DNA from 2 places in the Mesorhizobium sp. W050 genome. Region 2 is predicted to be linked to the other one. Evidence: riboswitches for the same ligand, from Rfam matches in the RefSeq annotation. Region 2 holds a riboswitch; the other holds the start of a gene.

Region 1 (12,079 bases), 1.6 Mb from region 2:
CCTGTTCCCGGAGAAATCGGCAAAGCCGATGGTCTTCTCGTCCAGCACCTTGAGGAAGCCGGCTGGCCCGCCGCGATGCTGGATATAGGGCTGACCCTCGCCATTTGCCGTCGACAGGAAGACGCTGGTCTGCGCCGCGATGAGGTCGGCGAGGTCGGGCGTCATATGGGCGCGCCATCCGCCGCGCTCCTCGGCGCTGGCATAGCCCTTGCGTGAACCTTTGCGGGTCTGGATCGCCTTGACCGTCGGCGTGAAGGCGACATCGCTGGTGAAAGTATGAGCATTCATGGAAGCCTCCGCGAGGCCGAAACACGGCCATTGTACGCGGAGATGTAAGTCCTTTCATGTTTTGGATGTAGATGGCATAATTGTAAGCTATCCTTCCAATTTCCGGAAGAAGCTATGGATCGGCTCGAAGCCATGTCGCTGTTCGTCGTCGCGGTAGAAGCGGGCAGCCTTTCCGCTGCCGGCCGCCATTTCGGCATTCCACTAGCAACAGTCAGCCGCAAGGTTTCCGACCTCGAGAAGCACCTTCAGGCGCGCCTGCTGAACCGTTCGACCCGGCAGCTCACGTTGACCGATGCCGGCCAGGCTTATCTCGCCGCCTGCCGCCGCATCCTCGGCGAGGTCGGCGAAGCCGAACGCACCGCCGCCGGCGAATACAGCACGCCGACCGGCGATCTGTTCATCACCGCGCCAGTCGTCTTTGGTCGCCTGCACGTGCTGCCTGTCGTCACCGAGTTCCTAGCGGCCTATCCTCAAGTCAAGATCCGCCTGACGCTGGCCGACCGGATAACCCAACTGGCGGAGGAACATCTCGATCTCGCCATCCGCATCAGCGAGCTTGCGCCTTCGAGCCTGGCCGCCATCCGCGTGGGCGCGATCCGTCGCGTCGTGTGCGCCAGCCCCGCCTATATCGCCGCGCATGGCATGCCGCGGACGCCGGACGATCTGGCCGCGCATGAATGCATCAGTTTCGAGGGGGCTTCCGCTCTCGCCAGTTGGAGCTTTGCCGGCAACAAGGGCGAACTGATCGTGCCGATCCGCTCACGGCTGCGCGTCAACACGGCGGAAGCTGCAATCGATGCCGCGATTGCAGGCGCCGGGATGACGCGGGTGCTCTCCTACCAGATCGCGGACGCAGTACGTTCCGGCGTGCTCGTCCCGGTCTTGCGGCCCTTCGAGCCGCAGCCATGGCCGGTGAGCCTCGTCCATGCCGGCCAAGGCCTGCTGGCGGTGAAACTCAGGGCGTTCCTCGATTTCGCCGCTCCGCGGCTGAAGCAGCGGCTATTGCAGGCGACGTGGTGAGTTGAGACTGGCTTGAGTCAGTGGCGAGCCGGCCTATGTCAGGCCATTGCGGCGTTTCCTTTTTGCCCGCGCTTGGTGTAACCAACGCACACCTCCTCAACGGGCCCTTCCCCGCATGCTCTATATCCGCTCGCTGGCGTTCAACTTCGTCTTCTATGTCAATCTGATCGTCCAGATGGTCCTCTGGACCCCTTACTACTTCCTCTCGCCACGCCATCGCGCCTGGTTCGTGCCGAAATTCTGGTCGCGCACCAGCCTGTGGCTCTACGACAAGATCGCCGGCACCAGGAGCGACATCACCGGCGTCGAGAACCTGCCGGAGGGCTCTTTCATCCTGGCGCCGAAACACCAGTCGTTTTGGGACGCGATCGCTTTCTTTCCCTTCCTCCACGATCCGCTTTATATCCTGAAGCGCGAGCTGACCTGGATCCCCTTCTTCGGCTGGTACATCCTGAAGATGCGGATGATCCCGGTTCACCGCGGCAGCCGCTCCAAGGCGTTGAAGCAGGTCGTTGCATCGACAAAGCAGGAGATGGGGCGCAATCCGCGCCAGCTGATTATCTACCCCGAAGGCACGCGCCGAGCGCCAGGCGACGAGCCGGCTTACAAATACGGCATTGTCGAGCTCTATACGCAGCTTGGCGTCCCGGTGGTACCGGTCGCCCATGTCGCCGGCCTCTATTGGCCTCGCCGCAAATTTTTGCGCTTTCCCGGCACCATCAAGGCCCGCTTCCTGCCGCCGATCCCGCCCGGGCTCGGCAAGGACGAATTCATGGACCGGCTGATCGGCGATACGGAAGCCGCCTGCGACCAGCTGCTGATCGAGGCATCGCAGGCTCCTAACCCGCCGCAAATGCCGCCGACGGCGGTCAAGCGGCTGGCCGAACTCGCCGCGGCCGCCAAAGCAATTCCAGGAAAAGTGTGAGCGGTTTTTTCCGTCCTGAATCGCGCCAAAACAAAAAAGACCAAAGCTTGATCTCTTCTGCGGGCCGGCTCAAGGCCACGCCGCCAGCGCCGTGGTCAGCACCAGCGTCGCCGCGAAGGCCAGATTGATGATCCGCGACGTCAGCGGCTGGCGCAGGGTGCGGGCGAAGGCCGCGCCGGCCAGCAGCCACAGCACATGGATGGCTACGATCATCAGGGTGAGAACCGCCAGCCTGGCCGGGATGCCGAGAGCTGCGGTCGCGGAGCCAGCAAGGACCGCAGCAATCGCCAGATAGGCTTTCGGGTTGGCAACGGCGAGCAGGAAGCCGCCGAGGAAGGTCGGCAGAACCGCGCTGCTGTCACGCGCGGCCAGCGGCGGCGCTGTCGCTATTCTGTAGGCGAGGTAGAGAATATAGGCGGCTGAAGCGACCGCCAGCACTGGCGCTACGCCCGGCATCGAGGTGAGGATAGCCTTGATGCCGGTGGCCACGACCAGCAGCACCGCGACCGTGCCTAAAATGATCCCCGATGTGTAGTGAAGCGAATTGCGCAGGCCGAAGGCGGCCCCTATCGCCGTGACGCTGATCGTCGCCGGGCCAGGACTGCCCATGACGACGGTTGCCGCCAGCACCAGCGCCAGCAATTGCTGCCAGGGCTGCGCCTGCGAAAGAATGTCTGCGGCCATGCTGCCTCTTCTCCACAATAATGGAGAACAGTGTGGCAAGGCGGACAGCCGTCGTCTTGAACGATCGTGCCGAACCTGCGCGGCTAGGCGCTGGCCTTGTCCAGCGCCACGAGATCCTCCGCGCTGAGCTTCAGCGATGCGGCGCGCACCAGGCTGTCGACCTGGTCCAGCGTCGTGGCGCTGGCGATCGGCGCAGTGATGCCGGGCTGCGCCATCACCCATGCGAGTGCTACTTCCGCCTGCTTGGCCGAATGGCGCGCCGCCACAGTGTCGAGTGCGGCCAGAATGCGCATGCCGCGCGCATTGAGATAAGCCTTCACGCCGCCGCCGCGTTCACTTTTGCCGAGATCGGCCTCGCTACGGTATTTGCCGCTCAAAAACCCCTTGGCGAGACTGAAATAGGTGATGACGCCGATATCCTCGGCCACGCACACATCATGCAGCGGCCCGTCGAAGGATGAGCGATCGTAGAGATTGTATTCCGGCTGCAGCACGCTGTAGCGCGGCAGCCCGCGCAGGCTGGCAACATCGAGCGCGGCGCGCAGCTGGCCGGCGTCGAGATTCGAGGCGCCGATATGGCGGACCTTGCCGGCAGCGAGCAGCTTCTGGTAGGCGCCGAGCGTCTCTTCATAAGGCGTGGTCGGGTCCGGCCAGTGCGACAAATAGAGGTCGATGACATCGGTCTGCAGTCGCTTGAGCGACGCCTCGACTGCCCTTTCGATATGGGCAGCGGACAGATCCTTCTTGCCTTGTCCCATATCCGAGCCGACTTTGGTGATGACGATGATCTTGTCACGGTTGCCGCGGCTTTTCATCCATTTGCCGATGATGGTCTCGGACTCGCCGCCCGCGTGGCCGGGCACCCAGCGCGAATAGGCATCGGCCGTATCGATAGCGTTGAGGCCGGCGCCGCCGAACCGGTCGAGCAGGTCGAAGGAGGTCTTCTCGTCCGCGGTCCAGCCGAAGACATTGCCGCCCAGGACCAGCGGCGCGATGGAAAGGTCGGTTTGACCGAGACGGCGTTTTTGCAAGACGGGGCTCCGTGGGCTGGCGGCGGGCGACCCGAATGCTTCGGGCCGCAGCTAAGCTAGGTCTCGCCGCGCCGAGGTCAAAGGCCTCAGCCAATTTTCCAGCGGGCCAGCGCTTCACAAAGGCGCGAGCGCTTCGCCTGCAGGCTCGCCGTGGTCCACTGGCTCACGAGGCGATCCGCTTCGCCACCTCTTCCAGCCAGTGGTCGCTGATACCCAGCGCCGCGAGATGCTGCAGCGTGTTGAGCACATAGTCCTCGTTGTTTCCGGACTGGCCGACGGCGCCACGGATAACACCTGCCGCATGCGCGGGGTCGAGCCCGCCGGCATACTGCTCATGCTGGCGGTCGACGATATAGGCAACCGCTTTCACTCTCTCTCCCGCGGCCGCCCCATTCCCGTCGAGGCTGATATCGAGCACACGCTCGAGGTAGACGCTGGTCACCAATTCGCGCTCGCGCAGATAGGTCAGCACCTCATCGCGCAGCTCGCCGGGCACGCGAAAGGCCAGCCCGATGCAGGAGCCGCCACGGTCGAGGCCTAGCACCAGGCCCGGCCGCTGGCGCGTGCCGCGATGCACGAAGGAATAGACGCAGAGCGACCGGCGGTAGCCGTAAAGCCGCGCGCGCCGTGTCTCGACATGGGCGAATCCCGGTCGCCAGATCAGCGAGCCGTAGCCAAAAACCCAAAAATCGCCCATATCGCCAAGCCTGATTGTACGAGAGTGACGCCGCCGCATCGGAATCGGTGCTCTTCTGTTCTTTTTGCTTTTGCGTAAGCCACAGTCCACCCGCAACACGCCCGCGTTAATGAAAGCCGCAGCATGACGTCAAGTGACGAGCGTCCGTCGAAGTTTCGCCGCCGGCTGATGTGGCTCGCTGCCTTGCTCGTTATGCTGTTCGGCGTCTACAGCGCAGTCTGGTTCTATGTCGCCGGTCGCGTCAGCAGCGAAGCCGACAAGGCGGTGGCCTCGCTCAAGGACAAAGGCATCGAGGCCGGCTGCGCCAACCTCACCGTCAGCGGCTACCCCCTGAGTTTTGCCATCTCCTGTGACAATCTGGCTTACGAGGACGACGCCAGGAACGTTGCCGCCTCGGCAGGCAGCTTCAACTTCGTTGCAGAGCTCATCCGGCCTTTGTCGCCTGCCGCCGAGTTGCGTGGGCCGCTGCGCACCTCGGTGCCGGGGATGGCGCCGCTATGGATCGACTGGGACAATCTGCAGGCCAATGCCAAGCTCTTCTGGCCCCTGCCCCGGAGCATTTCGCTGCAGGCGGAGAGCTTGTCCGGCCAGACGGATCCGGCCGACGACACTGATCCGGTTTCACTGTTCAGCGCCGGAACCGCGGCGGGCGAGTTGCGGCCCGACGGCCAGGACATCGGCTACGTCGGCAGCTTCACCGATCTTGAGATCGACGCCGACGCGATCGGCGGGCGCGTGCTGCCGCCGCTCGACGGCAGCGGCGACGCGACGCTGAAGAACGGCGTCGCGCTGATGAAGACGCAGGCCAGGAGCCTGCGCGGCCAGGCGGCCGACATCCACAAGCTCGATCTGTCGTCGGGAACCGCGCGCATCACCGTCTCCGGCCCGGTGTCGGTCGACGCCAACGGCCTGGTCAATGCCGACCTGACGATCAAGCTGCAGGATCCCAAAGCCGTGGCGGCAATCCTCGCCACCGCAATCCCCGAGCAGAAGAGCCAGATCGAGCAAGGCTTTGCCGGTCTGGCGCTGCTCGGCAACGAACCGTCGATGCCGCTCAAGGTGGTGAAGGGCAAGGTCTCGCTCGGCTTCATTCCGCTGGGCAAGATCAAGCCGCTCGATTAGAGCAATTCCAAGAAAAGTGTGAGCGGTTTTCCGTCCGGAATTCCGTTAAAACAAAGAGATAGAGCATGATCGCAAAGAGCGGGAACGGCTTTTGGGGAGAGATCATGCTCGAGCAAGCCGACGCATGAACCGACCGGTGAAACTGCTGAGCGTTGGCGCGCTGACGCTGGATACCATCCTGCGCGTCGAAACCCTGCCCACGCATCAGGGCAAGTTCATCGCCTCGGACGGCATCCAGATCGCCTCGGGCATGGCGACAAGTGCTGCCTGCGCCGCCCGCCGTCTCGGCGCCGAGGTGTTCCTGTGGGCAAGTGCAGGTGACGATGCCGTCGGCGACCAATTGCTGGCCGGCATCGAGGCCGAGGGCGTCGATTGCGGCTTTGTCCGCCGCGTCGAAGGCGCCCGCTCGGCGCTGGCCGCGATCCTGGTCGACGCTCATGGCGAGCGCATCATCGTGCCCTTCTACGACCCAAAGGCGCAGGCCGACCCCGAGGCGGTGCCTGTCGCCGATCTTTCCGGCTTCGATGCCGTGCTGGTCGATGTGCGCTGGCCGGGCGCCGCCGCTCTTGCCTTGACCGCCGCGCGCGACGCCGGTTGCCCGGCAATCCTCGACGCCGACACGGCGCCGCTGGAGGTGCTGGAGCATCTGTTGCCGCTGGCGTCGCACATCGTCGCTTCGGAGACGGCTGCACGCATTGTCTGCGGCCACGCGCTGGATCCCGAAACCGCCTGCGCCGACCTCGCCAGCCGCACAGACGCCTTCGTGGCGGTGACCGGCGGCGCCTCGGGAAGCTGGTGGCATGACCGGTCCGCCGGATGCGTGCGCCACATCGCGGCGCCGAAGGTCAAGGCGGTCGACACGCTGGCCGCCGGCGACGTTTTCCACGGCGCCTTTGCCGTTGGACTTGCTGAGGCCATGTCGGTCGAGCACGCGTTGCGCTTTGCCAGCGCGGCGGCCGCGCTCAAATGCCAGCGCTTCGGCGGCCGGCTGGGCGCGCCGGACCGGGCCGAGACAATGGCCATGGTCGCGGCGACCTGGCCCGTCTGAAACAGATTTAACTTTTCACCGGGTGCTCGACCGCCTGCCGGCCGAAATCCGGCACGTCGATATCCTGGCCGGCCTCGATGATCGAACGGCGAACGGCCCGGGTGCGGGTGAACAGGTCGAACAGCTTGTCGCCGTCGCCCCAGCGGATCGCCCGCTGCAGCGAGGCGAGGTCCTCCGAAAAGCGCGCCAGCATTTCCAGGATGGCATCCTTGTTGTGCAGGCACACGTCGCGCCACATGGTCGGGTCGGAGGCGGCCAGACGGGTGAAGTCGCGGAAACCGGAAGCCGAATATTTGATCACTTCCGACTTGGTCACCGATTCCAGATCGTCGGCCGTGCCGACGATGTTGTAGGCAATGATGTGCGGAAGATGCGAAACGATGGCCAGCGTCATGTCATGATGCTGCGGGTCCATCGAGTCGATGTTGGAGCCGCAGCGCCGCCAGAATTCCGACAGCTTTTCCAGCGCGGCCGGATCGGTTCCCGGCAGCGGCGTGAAGATGCACCAGCGGTTTTCGAACAGGTCGGCGAAACCCGCATCCGGGCCCGATTTCTCCGTACCTGCCAGCGGGTGCCCCGGAATAAAGTGCACGCCGTCCGGTACATAGGGCTGCATTTGCGCAATGACGGAGGCCTTGGTCGAACCGACATCGGTGAGGATGGCGCCCTTTTTCAGCCCCGGCGCGATCTCTTGCGCCACCTCGCCCGACGATCCCACAGGCACCGAGACGATGATCAGGTCGGCGTCGCGGACCGCTTCCCTGGCGCCGGTGGTGTAGCTCTCGCCAAGACCGAGCTCCTTCGCCCGCGCCAGCGTGGCCGGGCTGCGCGTCGCGATGGCGACATGGCGGGCCAGGCCCTCGCGGCGGATAACGCGGGCCAGCGACGAGCCGATCAGGCCGATGCCGACCAGCGCGATCTTTTCAAACATCGGTGATGTCATTGTTTCAGCTTTTCAGGAACGTCGTGAGGGCGTCGATAACGCCGCGATTGGCTTCTTCGGTGCCGACGCTCATGCGCAGCGCATTGGGAAAGCCATAGCCGGTAACGCGCCGCAATATATAGCCGCCCTGGGTGAGGTAGTCGTCCGCCGCCTCAGCCGAATGCTTCTTGTCGTCGGGAAAGTGGATGAGGACGAAATTGCCGACGCTGGGCGTCACCCTGAGCCCAAGCTTCGTCAGCTCTTCATTCAGCCAGGTAAGCCAGGTCTCGTTGTGCAACGAACTGCGCTCGACATGGGCGCGGTCGCGGATGGCGGCAATGCCGGCCTCGATCGCTGTTGCGTTAACGTTGAAAGGGCCGCGGATACGGTTGATGGCATCGACGATGTGCAGTGGGCCATACATCCAGCCGATGCGCGCGCCGCCAAGGCCGAGCTTGGAGAAGGTGCGGGTCATGACCACATTCTGTGCGCTGCCCGCCAGCTCGATGCCGGCCTCGTAGTCATTGCGCCTGACATATTCGGCATAGGCCGCGTCGAGCACCAGAAGCACGTTGCCCGGGAGCGTGGAATGCAGGCGGCGGACCTCCTGGAACGGCAGATAGGTGCCGGTCGGATTGTTGGGATTGGCGAGGAAGATGATTTTGGTCCGCGGCGTCACCGCGGCCAGGATCGCGTCGACGTCGGCGCGCTCCTCGGTTTCCTTCACAGCAACCGGCTTGGCCCCCGCCGACTGAATGTAGATCTTGTAGACCATGAAGGCATGTTCGGTAAAAATCGCCTCATCGCCTGGCGCCAGATAGGTCTGCGCCAGCAGGCCCAAAATCTCGTCGGAACCGTTGGAGCAGATGATGTTTGCCGGGTTGAGGCCATGCACCTCGGCGATCGCCTCGCGCAGCCGGCGGGCGGTGCCGTCGGGATAGACATCGAGCTTGCCAGCCACTTCGCGCGCGGCCTCGATCGCCTTCGGCGACGGGCCGAGCGGGTTCTCGTTCGACGACAATTTATGGACCTTGGCGACGCCGGCCGGTGCCGTGCTCTTGCCCGGCACATAGGCGTCGATGTCCATAATGCCCGCGCGGGGCGTCGGCCGTGCCTTGTCCGCTGTCTTGTCCATGTCGCAAATCCATCGAGAATGCCTCCGTCCGGAGGCCGCAGCGGAAATACAAGCCGTAGCCGCGAATGTCGAGAGGCGGGCAATAGCTGGCCGTTGACGCCGGGCCGCACGAGTTCTAGAAGAACGCAACAGTTCCGTGGTGATTTGGCCGGTCGGCTTGCAGCCACGTTAAACAACTCGCTAAAGGGCCGTTTGCGTGACGTAACCGGCTTTGCGATCGCACTGCCGGTTTTTTATTGCCTGACGGCGGGCAAGGAGAGTCACATGGCCGCGCTCCGCGCTACAAAAACCAACAACGAGGCCGACAACCCGTCGAGCCCTGTGTTGCGTTTTGGCCCTGACAAGCCGCTGAAGCTCGACGCCGGCACGCTTTTGTCGCCGTTCCAGATCGCCTACCAGACATATGGCGCCCTCAACGATGCCCGCACCAACGCCATCCTGGTCTGCCACGCGCTGACCGGCGACCAGCATGTCGCCAGCACCAATCCGGTGACCGGCAAGCCCGGCTGGTGGGAAGTGCTGATCGGTCCCGGCAAGATCATCGACACCAACCGCTTCTTCGTCATTTGCTCCAACGTCATCGGCGGCTGCCTCGGCTCCACGGGTCCGGCCTCGACCAATCCCGCCACCGGCAAGCCCTACGGCCTCGACCTGCCAATCATCACCATCCGCGACATGGTGCGGGCGCAACTGATGCTGGTCGACCATTTCGGCATCGAAAAGCTGTTTTGCGTGCTCGGCGGCTCGATGGGCGGCATGCAGGTGCTGGAATGGGCATCGTGCTATTCCGAGCGCGTCTTCTCGGCCCTGCCGATCGCCACAGGCGCACGCCATTCCTCGCAGAACATCGCCTTCCACGAGGTCGGCCGGCAGGCCGTCATGGCCGATCCGGACTGGCATGGCGGCAAATATTTCGAGCACGGCAAGCGCCCGGAAAAGGGGCTCGCCGTGGCGCGCATGGCCGCCCACATCACCTATCTGTCGGAAGCCGCCCTGCATCGGAAATTCGGCCGCAATCTGCAGGACCGCGAAGCGCTGACCTTCGGTTTCGACGCAGATTTCCAGATCGAAAGCTATCTGCGCCACCAGGGCATGACATTCGTCGACCGCTTCGACGCCAACTCCTACCTCTACATGACCCGTTCGATGGATTATTTCGACCTCGCCGCCGACCATGGCGGCCGGTTGGCAGATGCCTTTGCCGGGACCAAGACCCGCTTCTGCCTGGTGTCCTTCACCTCGGACTGGCTGTTCCCGACCGAGGAGAGCCGCTCGATCGTGCATGCGCTCAACGCCGCCGGCGCCTCCGTCTCCTTCGTCGAGATCGACACCGACCGCGGCCATGATGCCTTCCTGCTCGATGAACCCGAACTGTTTGCCGCCATCAAGGGCTTCATCGGCTCGGCGGCCCGCGCAAGGGGGCTCGCCTCATGAGCGTCAATGGCAGCCAGCGCGTCGACCTCGAAGTCGTGGCCAACCTGATACCGCCGCAGTCGCGGGTGCTCGATGTCGGCTCCGGCGACGGCCTGCTGCTCGAACTCCTGCAGGAGACCAAGCAGGTCGACGGCCGCGGGCTGGAGCTGTCACAGCGCGGCGTCAATGAATGCGTGGCGCGCGGTCTCTCGGTCATCCAGGGCGATGCCGATACCGACCTCGAATTCTATCCAGACAAGGGTTTTGACTTCGTCGTCCTGTCTCAGACGCTGCAGGCGACCCGCAACCCGAAGCTGGTGCTCGACGAGCTGCTGCGAATCGGCAACCGCGCCATCGTCTCCTTCCCCAATTTCGGCCACTGGCGGGTGCGGCTGTCGCTGTTCGTCAATGGCCGGATGCCGGTGACCGCGGACCTGCCCTATTCCTGGTACGACACGCCCAACATCCATTTCTGCACCATCCGCGACTTCGTCAATCTGGTCGAGGAACTCGGCGCTTCGGTCGAGAAAGCCACCGCGCTCGACGGCAACGGCCAGAAGATCGGACTGTCGATGCCATGGTGGTTCTGGAATTTCTTCGGCCAGCAAGCGGTGTTCTTGCTGAAGCGGTAGTTTGCCCCTATTCCAGCACGTCCGTCGCCTTGTGCGGGTGCTGAACGCCATCGGCGATGATCACATCGGCGTGGGAGTTGTCGGTGCGCAAGGCCAGAATCTCCCGATAGGCTGATGAATCGTACCAGCCCCACGCATGCGCCCTGTCCGGAAACTCGATGACGATCAGATGCCCGGGCCATTCGTTTTCGACCACGTCCATGTCGCCGCCGTGGACAAGGAAGCAGCCGCCGAACGGCTCCAATGTGGCGTCGATCCTCTGCAGATACTCGACAATCTGCGGGCCCATTGTGACTTGACGCATATGGGCGACGGCGTAGGCGGCCACGGCTGAACTCCCTGTGAGATCGAAGCCCGACGACCGGCTTCGTTGGCGCAATCTGCAGACATGATGGCCATCGGTCGATTACGTCTGGGGTAATCGGCCGGCTTACGGCGTCCTGGCTCAACAGTTTGTGATGACATTGCCGCTGGTTTTTTGTAGCGTCGAATCGAATGCCATCCCGGGGTAAGGCTTGGACGGCGACCATCAAAACCTCCGGCCTCCAGGCATTTCGGGGCACAATCGAAGCAACATGTCCAAGGCAACCGACCTCGCTCCGCTGATCTCGGTGATCACACCGACGCACAATCGCCGCAGCAAGGTGGTGCGCGCCGTGGAGAGCGTGCTGGCGCAGAATTTTCCCCGGTTCGAACACATTGTCGTCGATGACGGCTCGACCGACGGTACGGCAGCCGCACTTGCCGAAATCCGCGATCCACGGCTGATCTATGTTGGCTCGAAATGGCGCGGCGCCAATGCCGCCCGCAATGCCGGCATCGAGCGGGCGCAGGCGCCGGTGGTGACATTCCTCGATTCCGACGACGTCTATTTGCCGGATCGCCTGGCGCGGACGCTGGAGCAGTTCGACAACAATCCCTCACTCGAAGTGCTGATCAGTTCCTTCGTGTCGCTGAAGGGCAATCGCCGCACCAACTGCGTCAACCGCGAGGCGCTGCTGAGCCGCGACTCGCTGGAGCGGGCCCTTGTCGCGCAGACCATCTTCATTGCCGGGTCGGCAATCACCGCCCGGCGCGAGTCGCTGCTGGCCATCGGCGGCTACGACAGTGACGTCACGCGCATGCAGGATCGCGAATTGTTGCTGCGCTTTGCCCGTCGCAG
Region 2 (12,079 bases):
TCCGCCAGCCGGGCGACGTGCATGTGCACATGTTCGGCACGGCGACGCTGTCCTTTGCCGACGGCATCAAGACTCAGGCCGGCGACGTGTTCGAGATCGAGGCCGGGGATTTCGGCCTGCCGCTGCGCAACCCGCTGGAGATTGAGCAGCCGGTGAAGGTGGCGGTGAAGGCGCTTTGAGAGCGTAATCTCCCTCCTTGAGGGGGAGATGTCGCCGAAGGCGACAGAGGGGGTCGTTGCGCGTGGAGCGCTAAAGTCTTCCGCGGCTGAGAGGCGCTGGCATTCTACGCGCAGCGACCCCCTCTGGCCTGCCGGCCATCTCCCCCTCAAGGGGGAGATTTGGCAGTTCCAACCTCAATAAATATCGAAATCGAAATACTTGGCCTGGATCTTCTTGTAAGTGCCGTCGGCGACGATGGCGTCTATCGCCGCATTCAGCTTGTCGCGCAGCGCCGTGTCTTCCAGGCGGACAGCGATGCCGGCTTGCGTCTCGGTGCCCTTGACGTCGCCGACAAGCTTGCAGCAGCCTTCGCTCGCCTTCTTCAGCCAGTCCATCAGCACGAACTTGTCGGAGATGACGGCGTCGAGACGGCCGTTCTGCAGGTCGGTGATCGCCTCTTCCTGGGTGGGGTAGAGTTTCGCCTCGGCGCCGGCCTTGCCGTAGGCGTCCTGCGCATAGTCGGCCTGAGTGGTCGAGGCCTGCGCGCCCACCGTCTTGCCGGCAAGGGCTGCCGGTTCGGTGGTAGTGAGATCGCTGTCCTTCGGCGCCACCAGCGCCAGCGGCGTCGTGTAGTATTTGTTGGTGAAGGCGACCTGTTTCTTGCGCTCCTCGGTGATGCTCATCGAGGCGATGATGGCGTCGAACTTTTTCGCCTGCAGCGCCGGGATGATGCCGTCCCAGTCCTGGGTGACGATCTCGCACTCGACCTTCATCTGCGCACACAGCGCATTGGCAATGTCGATGTCGAAGCCCTCGATCTTGCCGTCCGCGGTGATGGTGTTGAAGGGCGGATAAGCGCCCTCGGTGCCGATCTTCAATTTCTCCTGCGCCTCAGCCAGCGAGCCGGCCGATATCACCAGCATGGCAGCGCTCGCTGCCGATATGATCCATCTTGAAATCTGCATTTTGGTTCCCCTTGCGCGCCGTTCTCTTGCCGGCCTCCGAAAGGCAGCCAAGCATGGTGAGGCAGCGCAGGCAAGTATTTTGCCTGACGGTGATCGAAGGTTCAGCCGGCGGGGCGGAAATGCTTGGAGAGCTTGAGGCCTTGCGCCTGGTAGTTCGAGCCGAGATCGGTGCCGTAAAGCGCCTGCGGCCGCTTCAGCATGTGTTCGTAGACCAGCCGGCCGACGATCTGGCCGTGGTCGAGGATGAACGGCACTTCGTGGCTGCGCACTTCGAGCACCGCCCGGCTGCCGGTGCCGCCTGAGGCCGAATGGCCGAAGCCCGGATCGAAGAAGCCGGCATAGTGAACACGGAATTCGCCAACCAGCGGATCGAAGGGCGTCATCTCGGCGGCGTAGAGCGGCGGCACGTGCACGGCTTCGCGGCTGACCAGGATGTAGAACTCGTCCGGGTCGAGCACCAGTTCGCCGGCGCCGCTCTTATAGAGCGGCTCCCAGAAATCGACGGCATCCTGGGCGGCGCGCTTGTCGACATCGACCAAGCCGGTGTGATGCTTGCCGCGATAGCCGACCAGGCCGTTCTGGTCGCCGTCAAGATCGATCGACAGCGCAATGCCGCCGCCGGAAATGTTGGGCGGCTCGGTCGCCACCAGCATCTCGGCGCGGTGCAATTCGTTCAGCTCTGCCTCCGACAACAGCGCGTTGCCGGTGCGAAAGCGGATCTGCGACAGTCTCGATCCGGCGCGTACGACGATCGGGAAGGTGCGCGGACTGACTTCAAGATAAAGCGGCCCGTGATAGCCGGCGGCGATCTTGTCGAACTCATGGCCGCGATCGGTCATCACCCGGGTGAAGATGTCGAGCCGGCCTGTCGAGCTCTTCGGGTTGGCCGAGGCCGACACGTTTGCGGGCAGCGCCAGGCTTTCGAGCAGCGGCACGATGTAGACGCAGCCGGTTTCCAGCACCGCGCCCTCGGCGAGACTGAACTCATGCAATTTCAGCCGGTGAAGCTTGTCGGCCACCAGATGATCGGGACCCGGCAGGAAGGAGGCGCGCACGCGAAAAGCCTTGTCGCCGAGCCTCAGATCGAGGCTCGCCGGCTGCACCTGGTCGACATCGAGCGCGCGCGGCGACTCCAGCGCGCCGGACTGAAACAGCGCGGAAATGTCCTGATCGGGAAGAATGCCTGTCTGCCGCAAAAGGCTGGCTCCGCTCCAAGGTCGGTCTCTTTGTGGCAGGTTCTTGCCGCAAAACCGCTGGATATTATTGCGGAACCTGCCTGGTACAAACCTCTTAATGAAGCCGGCAATTGACGCAAGCGCAGGTGAGGTCTAAAGAGTCGTTATCCCGTGGTGATTTGGCCGGTCGGCTTGCAGCCACGTTAAACAAGTCGCTAAAGGACCGTCGGGCCGCAAGGCCATATGGACCGGTTGCGACTTTCGCGGCCGGTTTTTTTGTGTCTGGAACAAAAGCGATGAGCACCAAGAAGCGTAACTGGAAACCTCAGACCGCACTCGTGCACGGGGGAACGCTGCGTTCCCAGTTCGGCGAGACGTCCGAAGCGATGTACCTCACCCAAGGCTATGTCTACGAGACGGCGCAGGCTGCCGAGGCCCGTTTCAAGGGCGAGGAGCCGGGCTTCATCTATTCGCGCTATGCCAACCCTACCGTCGACATGTTCGAAAAGCGCATGTGCGCGCTGGAGGGTGCCGAAGATGCGCGCGCCACGGCGTCCGGCATGGCGGCGGTGACGGCAGCGCTCCTGTGCAGCGCCAAGGCCGGCGACCATATCGTTGCGGCGCGCGCGCTGTTCGGCTCCTGCCGCTGGGTGGTGGAGACGCTGGCGCCGAAATACGGCATCGAGGCAACGCTGGTCGACGGCACCGACATCGCCAACTGGGAAAAGGCGGTGCGGCCGAACACGAAACTGTTCTTCCTGGAAAGCCCGACCAATCCGACGCTGGAAGTGGTCGACATCGCAGCGGTGGCGGCGCTCGCCACCTCGATCGGCGCCAGGCTGATCGTCGACAATGTCTTTGCCACGCCCTTGCAGCAGAAGCCCTTGCAGCTCGGCGCCCATATCGTCGTCTACTCCGCGACCAAGCACATTGACGGCCAGGGACGCTGTCTCGGCGGCATCATCCTGTCGGACAAGAAATGGATCGACGAGAATTTGCACGACTATTTCCGCCACACCGGCCCGAGCCTGTCGCCGTTCAACGCCTGGACGCTGCTCAAGGGCCTGGAGACGCTGCCGGTTCGGGTGCGCCAGCAGACGGAAAGCGCGGCCAAGATCGCGGATTTCCTGGCAGGACGGCCGGAAATCGCCCGCGTCATCTATCCCGGCCGCGCCGACCACCCGCAGGCCGACATCGTCAAGAAGCAGATGACGGGCGGATCGACGCTGATCTGCGTCGACGTCAAGGGCGGCAAGCAGGCGGCCTTCGCCTTGCAGAACGCGCTCGACATCGTGCTGATCTCCAACAATCTCGGCGACGCCAAGAGCCTGATCACCCATCCGGCGACCACCACGCACAAGAACCTCAGCGACGAAGCTCGCGCCGAGCTTGGCATCGGGCCGGGAACGCTCAGGCTGTCGGTCGGTCTTGAGGATACGGACGATCTGCTGGAGGACGTTGCGCAGGCGCTGAAGGCAGCCGGGTAGGCCGCGAGGCGTCACGCTCCCGACGAAACCTCTTCCAGTTCGGCCGTCTTGGTGCCGATGGTCATGGTGTTGCCGCGCCAGTCGACGGCGCCGCTCAGCCAGCCGCGCGCCCAGATGGCGGGAAGCATCATGTCGCGGACCATCATCGCCGGGACCATGCGCAGCGACAGATGCCAGCCCTTGGCCGCGGCCAGCGCGCATTCGGGAATGTAGGCCGCCGTCAGCACGGCCAACACCGTGGCCGGCAGGCTGATGCCGGCACTTGCGGCCGCCACCAGCGCCAACGCCAACGGCACGGCGACGCCGGTCAGGATCTCGGGTGCGAAAAACAGCGGGAAGGTGACGCGGCGCAACCGCGCCCAGCGCGCCTGACGCGACCAGATGTCGGGAAGTCGGCGCTGCCCCAGTGGTTGCTCGAAAGGCGAGGCAACGAGATTGACGCGCAGGCCCAGTCCGTTGACCAGCTTGGTTGCAGCAGCATCCTCGGCGATCTCGGCGGCCAGCGCGCGGATACCGCCACTGGTATCGAGCATCGGCTTGTTCCACAGCATGCTCTTGCCCTGGGCAAAGCCGAGACCGAGCGCCTCGCCGGCATATTGCCAGCGCGCCTGCAGCGTGTTGAGGAACGCGCATTCGACCTCGGCCCAAAAGCCATCCGGCCGAGAGCCGATCGGCGTCGAGCAGATAAGCCCGGTATTGGTCCGCCAGGCCGCCATCATGTGCTGGACGTAATCCCTAGGCATCAGCACGTTGGAATCCGCGAGAATCACCCAATGGTAGTGCGCCGCTTCCCAGCCCTTGACGCAGTTGTTGAGCTTCGGGTTGCTGCTGACGCGGTCGTCGCCGATCAGCAGCCGGGCCGGCACGTTGGGAAACAGGACGATCGCCCTGTTTATCAGTTTGACGACGGGATCGTCGGCGTGAGCGACGCAGAAGATCAGTTCGTAGCGCGGCCAGTCGAGCGAGAAAGCTCGCTGCAGCGTCTCTTGTGTGAACGGCTCCACGCCGCGCGACGGCACGACGATCGAGACCGGTGGCTGCTCGTTGGACGGCGGAGGGATGAGACGGCGCGCTTTCAGCTTCGACGATGCAAGCAGGATGCTGGCGAGATTGGAAAGAAGCAAAGCGGAGGAAGCGAAGGCGGCTGTGAGAGCTGGTTCCATCGAGATCTGGTCACTCCGGAAAGGCCGCTCGCGGCTGCTTTGTCAGTCGACAGATGGGCCTTGAGTCGCCGGCAAGGTTTGCGCACACCAACATTGTCATGTGTCACTTAAATGACATTGTTTGTCGGCACCTGCGCTTTGAGGCTGGCAGGACATGCCGCTCTGCGCGTATCAAACCGCATGGCGCGACAAATGTTCCCTGCTGCGCAACCGGAGCAGCCCATGTATCGCGCCGTCACGCGCAACATCGAAGTGCAGGTCAGACCGTTCTACCTGGAGGACCGCTCGGACCCGGCGGAGAACCGTTATGTCTGGGGCTACCAGGTCACGATCGACAACCAGTCGGACGATTTCGTGCAGCTTATGTCGCGTTACTGGCACATCACCGACGGCAGCGGCCGGGTCGAGGAAGTGCGCGGCGCCGGCGTGGTCGGCGACCAGCCTGAGCTCAATCCCGGCGACAGCTATCAATACACGTCAGGCTGCCCGCTCTCGACGCCCTCCGGCTTCATGGTCGGCCACTACACCATGCGCAACAAAAAGGGCGAGACGTTCGACGTCGCTATTCCCGCGTTTTCGCTGGATCTGCCGGGGACCCGACGGACGGTGAATTAGGGGTTTTCTCCCCGTCACTATACGGGGAGAAATGCCCGGCAGGGCAATGAGGGGCAGCGCCAGACTCATGAGGTTATCTTCCACGCACATGACCTGGCTATGCGCGGCCATTCACCAAAGTTCGCGCTGCCCCTCATCCGCCCTTCGGGCACCTTCTCCCCGTGAACGGGGAGAAGGAAAAGACTTCACTGAGCTGCGAATTCCGCCGGGTCGAAGTCGTACTGCTTCGAGCAGAACTCGCAGGCGACGTGGATGCCGCCATCTTCGGTGCTGTCCTTGATCTCCTGCGCGGAAAACCCCTCGAGGATGCCGCGTATCTTGTCCCTTGAGCAGGAGCACTGGTCGGCGACCGGCACGCCGCCGAAGACGCGCACGCCATGTTCGTGGAACAGCCTGTAGAGCAGCCGCTCGGCGCCGATGGTCGGGTCGATCAGCTCGGTCGGCTCGATGGTGCCGAGCAGCGCCACCAGCTCGCGCCAAGAATTGTCGGCCGGCTCGTTCATCACGTCGCGCGGATCGCCGTCGCCTCCCGAAATGTCGGGCACGCGCATGCGCTCGGGCGACTGCGGCAGGAACTGCGCCAGGATACCGCCGGCGCGCCACTGCTCGCGCGCACCGCCGGGGCCGGGCGTCAGCAGCTTGGCCACCGACAGCCTGAGGTCGGTCGGGATCTGCTCCGACTGGCGGAAATAGGTGCGCGCGGCGTCTTCCAGCGTCTCGCCGTCGAGCTGGACGATGCCCTGATAGCGCTGCGTGTGCGCGCCCTGGTCGATGGTCAGCGCCAAAACGCCGCTGCCCAGCAGCGTCTGCTGCGAGGTCTGGCCTGCGGCCACCAGGGCCTCCAGCCGGTCGGCATCGAAGCGCGCATAGGCGCGCAATGCCGAGGGCGTGGAGAAATCCGCGACCAGCATGTCGACAGGCCCGTCGGTGCGGGTCTGCAGGATGAACTTGCCTTCAAATTTGAGCGAAGTGCCGAGCAGCACCGTCAGCACACAGGCTTCCGCCAGCAGGCGGGCGACCGGCTCGGGATAGTCATGACGGTTGAGGATGGCGTCGAGCATCGGCCCGAGCTGCACGGTGCGGCCGCGCACGTCGAGCGGGCCGACCTCGAAGGGCACGACATGATCGTCGCCGGCATAGCCGAACTCGCCGAGTTTGGGGTGATGTTCAGTCACTTGATGCGTTTCCAACATTACAAAGCTCCAGGGCGCGGCCATGCGGCCCGGAGGGGTGCATGCGTCCAAACGCGCTTGATTTGCGTGATGCGGCGCAAATAGGCATCGCGCCGCCCCGGATCAAGCGCTTGGAGATCAAGCGCCTGGAGAACAAGCGCCCAGACACCAGGCCAAAACCGCCTTCTGGGCGTGGAGCCGGTTCTCGGCTTCGTCGAAGACCACCGAATGCGGACCGTCGATGACCTCGTCGGTGACTTCCTCGCCGCGATGCGCCGGCAGGCAGTGCATGAACAGGGCGTCGGGCTTGGCCCTCGCCATCAGCGCCGCATTGACCTGATAGGGCGAGAAGACATTATGGCCGCGGGCGCGGTGTTCCTGGCCCATCGACACCCAGCAGTCGGTGACGATGCAGTCGGCTTGGTCGACGGCCTCTTCGGGCGAGCGGGTGAAGTGCAGCTTGCCGCCATTGGTCTTCGACCAGTCGATATGCTTTTGCGCCGGCTCGCTGCCTTCCGGCACTGCGACGTTCAGGTTGAAGCGGAACCGCGCCGAAGCTTCGAGCAGCGAATGCAGCACGTTGTTGCCGTCGCCGGTCCAGGCGATGGTCTTGCCGGCAACCGGACCGCGATGCTCCTCGAAGGTCATGATGTCGGCCATCAGCTGACAGGGATGGGTGTCGTCGGTCAGCCCGTTGATGACCGGAATCGTGGCATTCTCGGTCAGCTCGAGCAGCCGCTCATGCGACGTGGTGCGGATCATGATGGCGTCGACATAGCGCGACAGCACCTTGGCGGTGTCGGCGATGGTCTCGGAGCGGCCGAGCTGCATTTCGGTCCCGGTCAGCATGATGGTCTCGCCGCCGAGCTGTCGCATGCCGACGTCGAAGGACACGCGCGTGCGCGTCGACGGCTTGTCGAAGATCATGGCCAGCACCTTGCCTTCGAGCGGTTTGGTCCGTTCGCCGGCCTTGAGGCGCGCCTTGCGCACCACCGCATCGTCCAGCATCAGGCGCAGATCGCCTTCGGAAACGGCGGAAAGATCGGTGAAATGGCGAAGGCTCATCGGGAATGGTTCTCGGGATTACTTCGCGGCGGCCGCGGCGATGGCGTCGGTCAGGCCCTTGGCGCCGGCGCGGATGCGATCGAGCGCTTCGCCGATCTCGGCGTCGGTGACGGTCAGCGGCGGCAGCAGACGAATGACGTTGTCGCCTGCCGGCACCGCCAGCAGATGCTGGTCGCGCAGCGCCATGTTGACCTTGGTGTTGGGCATGGCGCATTTCAGGCCAAGCATCAGGCCGCTGCCCCTGATGCCTTCGATGACATCGGGAAATTCGTCGGCGACCGCCGCCAGGCCCTGCTTCATCAGCAATGCCTTGCGCTGGACGTCTTCGAGGAAGCCGTCTTCCAGCACGACGTCGAGCACAGCGTTGCCGACTGCCATGGCCAGCGGATTGCCGCCGAAAGTGGTGCCATGCACGCCTGCCGTCATGCCGACGGCAGCGTCGTCGGTGGCGAGGCACGCGCCCATCGGAAAGCCGCCGCCAATGCCCTTCGCAATCGCCATGATGTCGGGCGTCACGCCGGTCCATTCATGCGCGAACAGCTTGCCGGTGCGACCGATACCGCACTGGACCTCATCGAAGATCAGCAGCAGGCCATGCTGGTCGCAGAGCTGCCGCAGCCGCTTCAAGGATTGCGTCGGCACCGGGCGGATGCCGCCCTCGCCCTGTACCGGTTCGATCAGGATCGCGGCGGTCTCTGGTGTGATCGCCTTCTCGGCGGCGTCGATGTCGTCGAAGCCGACCTGGTCGAAGCCTTCGACCTTGGGGCCGAAGCCTTCTAGATATTTGTACTGGCCGCCGGCGGCGATGGTCGCCAGCGTGCGGCCGTGGAAGGCGCCTTCGAAGGTAATGACCCGGAAGCGCTCGGGATGGCCCTTGACGAACTGGTAGCGCCGCGCCGTCTTGATCGCGCATTCGAGCGCCTCGGCGCCGGAATTGGTGAAGAACACCTTATCGGCGAAGGTGGCGTCAGCCAGCCGCTCGCCGAGCCGGGCCTGCCCCGGGATCTCGTAGAGATTGGAGACGTGCCAGAGCTTGGCCGCCTGTTCGGTCAGCGCCGAGACCAGATGCGGATGGCTGTGGCCCAACGAATTGACCGCGATGCCGCCAGCGAAATCGAGATATCGCTCGCCCTTGTCGGTAACCAGCCAGGTGCCTTCGCCATGGTCGAAGGCCAAAGGGGCGCGGGCAAAGGTCTCGTAAAGCGCCGAACCGCTCATTATATGCGTCTCCGGTACCGGAAAAATCAAAAAAGCCGCCAAAGCGGCGGCCTTTGCGGCTTATCGTGTTTTTCGGCCATGAAGTCAACGAAAACGTCGCGCAGAGGCGCGCGGCAAGCTCCCGACGAGACGCCGGCTCATAAGCGACCGGGCAAGTTGGGGAAAACCTAAAAAACCGATTCGTGTTGCACCTGGGACTCTTGTCACCGAGTCAACACATGAGGTAATTGTAGTCGGGAAATAACTAGATTTCGTGCGGCGGACCTAATCACCTAATATATGTGGTGTCTGCCCCGGCAAAGATTGCCGGGTCGGGAATGGATTCCGGCTGCCGCACACTTAGCAGGAGCGCGGTCTCATGAACTGGACTGACGAGCGGGTCGAACTTCTCAGGAAACTGTGGTCGGAGGGCTTGAGCGCAAGCCAGATCGCCGCACAACTCGGCGGGGTCAGCCGCAACGCGGTCATCGGCAAGGTGCACCGGCTGAAGCTGTCGGGCCGCGGACGCTCGACCGCGACGCCGGCGCGTCAGAAGAAGACAACGCAGGGATCTTCGATCCAGAAATCGGTGCCTCGCGCCGCAACCACGCAGCGCCATGTCACGACGTCGATCGGGGCGAACGCGCTGCAGGCGCAGTTCGACGCCGAGCCAGTGGCGCGCCACTACATCCGCCCGGTCGAAAACGTCGTCGTGCCGATCTCGCGGCATCTGCAGCTCACCGATCTCACCGAGCGCACCTGCAAATGGCCGAATGGCGACCCGCTGTCGGAAGACTTCAACTTCTGCGGCAACGAGGCGGCCGAAACCGGACCTTACTGCAAGTACCACGCAAGGGTGGCGTTCCAGCCGGCTTCAGAGCGGCGCAGAAGCCGGTAGTTAGGAATAGGGATTGGGGACTGGGCAGTAGGGAATGGGGTAGCGCTCGTGAGGCGCTACCTTATTCTGCCTACTGCCTACTGCCTACTGCCTACTGCCTACCATCACAGCCACCCACTCTTCCGAAATCGCCAATACAAAAACGAGCAGATCAGCGCGATCGAGACCAATACGACGGGATAGCCGTATTGCATCTTCAGCTCCGGCATGTCGTCGAAATTCATGCCGTAAATGCCGGCGAGCGCCGTCGGCACCGCCAGGATCGCGGCCCATGAGGCCAGCTTCTTGGTGTTCGCGGTTTCCTGGCTCTGGCCGACCAGCAGGCTGGCTTCGAAAGCGAAGGCCAGAACCTCGCGCAGGCTGTCGATCTTTTCCTGCACGGTGCGGATATGATCGGTGACATCGCGAAACAGCGGATGCATGGCGGTATGGATCTGCGGCAGGTCGGCGCTGGTCAGCCGGCGGCAGACCTCGACCAGCGGCAGCGCCGCATTGCGCAGGCGCAACAGATCGCGGCGCAGCATATAGAGCCGCTCGATGTCGGGACCGGTCATCGGCTTCAGCAGCACCCTGTCCTCGATCGCCTCGACCTCGTCCTCGATCTGCTCTAGCACCGGCATGTAGTTGTCGACGATGAAGTCGAGAATGGCGTAGAGGACGAAATCCTCGCCCTTGGCCAGTGAGTGCGGACAGCTTTCCCAGTGCTGGCGCACGGCGGCGTATGAGGTCGAGGGACCATGCCTGACGCTGACGATATAGCCTGAGCCGACGAACAGATGCGTCTCGCCGAAGGTGACGCGTCCGTCGATCAGCTGTGCAGTGCGGGCAACGATGAACAGCGCATCGCCATATTGCTCGATCTTCGGCCGCTGGTGCGGATGTTCGGCGTCTTCAATCGCCAGCTCATGCAAATGGAATTGCGCCTTGACGCGCAGCAGAAGCTCGCGGTCGGGTTCGAGCAGCCCGATCCAGACGACATGGCCCGACTTCTTGGCCCATTCGCCGGCTTCCTCGATCGGAATGTCGGCGATGCGCTTGCCGGCGGTGTAGACGCTCGACGCGATGATGCCGGACGATGCCGGCGCCGGCTTGAACTCTCGGACATATTCCATCGCAGCCTCCTGAGCGCCTGGCCTTGGCCAGGAACCGAGACGCTAACATCCGGGTAGTTTAGCGCAATATGATTAAGCGTTCGAGGGGCGCGCGATCACTTCACCGGCAGCGCCGGAAGGGCAATCTTGTCGGTCTTGTCGCCCTTTGGACGCTCGGCCGGCAACTGCTCGCCGGTGACGATGTAGTAGATCGTCTCGGCGATGTTGGTGGCGTGGTCGCCGATGCGCTCGATGTTCTTGGCGCAAAACAGCAGATGCGTGCACGGCGTGATGTTGCGCGGATCTTCCATCATGTAGGTCAGCAATTCGCGAAACAGCGAGGTGTACATGGCATCGATCTGGTCGTCGCGGTCGCGAACGAAGCCTATTTTCTCGACCGAGCGCGAGGCATAGACGTCGAGCACTTCCTTGAGCTGGGTCAAAGCGAGTTCGGCCAGCGCCTCGAGGCCGCGAAACAGGCTGGTCGGCTGGCGGCCGTCAATGACGCTGACCACACGCTTGGCGACGTTCTTGGCGAGGTCACCGACCCGTTCGAGGTCGGCCGAAATGCGGATGGCGCCGACGATCTCGCGCAGATCCGTCGCCATGGGCTGGCGCTTGGCGATGATGACGATGGCTTTGTCGTCGATTTCGCGCTGGCCATCGTCAAGCACGATGTCGTCACGAATGACCTTCTGGGCGAGGCCGGGATCGGCATTGACCAGCGCCTGGATCGCCTGCTCGACCATGCGCTCGGCATGGCCGCCCATCGCAGCGATGCGCTTCGCCAGGTATTTCAGCTCTTCGTCATAGGCGCTGACAATGTGTACGGACTGCATGGGCGAAATGCCTTCCTTAAATCTTTGGCCTTTTGAGTCGTTTTCCTCGACCCTGTGCTGATACGCTAGCCGGATGACAGAAAGAAGAAACAGGCAGTTAGCAGATAGTACCGCCTCAGCCTGCCGGCAAATGGACCGTGAACGCCGCTCCCTTGCCAACTTCCGACTTGATCGAAAGCCGGGCGTTGTGGCGCGTCAGAATATGCTTGACGATGGACAGGCCAAGACCGGTGCCTTTCTGGGTGCGGCTGCT

Evidence for each region. A riboswitch is a leader RNA that binds a small molecule or an ion and turns the genes downstream of it on or off. The one in region 2 is predicted to bind S-adenosylmethionine.
Region 1: another riboswitch for S-adenosylmethionine. It lies ahead of metX (homoserine O-acetyltransferase MetX); the one in region 2 lies ahead of ACYG9Y_RS21240 (O-succinylhomoserine sulfhydrylase).

What each region holds. Positions count from the first base shown of each region.
Region 1 is NZ_JBTTIH010000001.1:5,942,660-5,954,738, reverse strand. Features, by position in the region: gene ACYG9Y_RS28845 (pyridoxamine 5'-phosphate oxidase family protein) at 1-288, opposite strand, end outside; gene ACYG9Y_RS28840 (LysR family transcriptional regulator) at 403-1,308, shown strand; gene ACYG9Y_RS28835 (lysophospholipid acyltransferase family protein) at 1,424-2,233, shown strand; gene ACYG9Y_RS28830 (LysE family translocator) at 2,303-2,917, opposite strand; gene ACYG9Y_RS28825 (aldo/keto reductase) at 3,001-3,948, opposite strand; gene ACYG9Y_RS28820 (gamma-glutamylcyclotransferase) at 4,112-4,645, opposite strand; gene ACYG9Y_RS28815 (DUF2125 domain-containing protein) at 4,769-5,767, shown strand; gene ACYG9Y_RS28810 (sugar kinase) at 5,892-6,815, shown strand; gene ACYG9Y_RS28805 (prephenate/arogenate dehydrogenase family protein) at 6,823-7,758, opposite strand; gene hisC (histidinol-phosphate transaminase) at 7,763-8,872, opposite strand; SAM riboswitch at 8,999-9,076, shown strand; gene metX (homoserine O-acetyltransferase MetX) at 9,137-10,306, shown strand; gene metW (methionine biosynthesis protein MetW) at 10,303-10,917, shown strand; gene ACYG9Y_RS28785 (DUF1330 domain-containing protein) at 10,925-11,245, opposite strand; gene ACYG9Y_RS28780 (glycosyltransferase family 2 protein) at 11,493-12,079, shown strand, end outside.
Region 2 is NZ_JBTTIH010000001.1:4,391,853-4,403,931, forward strand. Features, by position in the region: gene araD1 (AraD1 family protein) at 1-179, shown strand, start outside; gene ACYG9Y_RS21230 (ABC transporter substrate-binding protein) at 354-1,124, opposite strand; gene ACYG9Y_RS21235 (2'-deoxycytidine 5'-triphosphate deaminase) at 1,226-2,320, opposite strand; SAM riboswitch at 2,461-2,538, shown strand; gene ACYG9Y_RS21240 (O-succinylhomoserine sulfhydrylase) at 2,596-3,786, shown strand; gene ACYG9Y_RS21245 (ceramide glucosyltransferase) at 3,798-4,949, opposite strand; gene apaG (Co2+/Mg2+ efflux protein ApaG) at 5,172-5,564, shown strand; gene ACYG9Y_RS21255 (Hsp33 family molecular chaperone) at 5,750-6,781, opposite strand; gene argF (ornithine carbamoyltransferase) at 6,875-7,801, opposite strand; gene ACYG9Y_RS21265 (aspartate aminotransferase family protein) at 7,820-9,019, opposite strand; gene ACYG9Y_RS21270 (GcrA family cell cycle regulator) at 9,378-9,896, shown strand; gene ACYG9Y_RS21275 (magnesium and cobalt transport protein CorA) at 10,001-11,008, opposite strand; gene phoU (phosphate signaling complex protein PhoU) at 11,104-11,826, opposite strand; gene ACYG9Y_RS21285 (ATP-binding protein) at 11,942-12,079, opposite strand, start outside.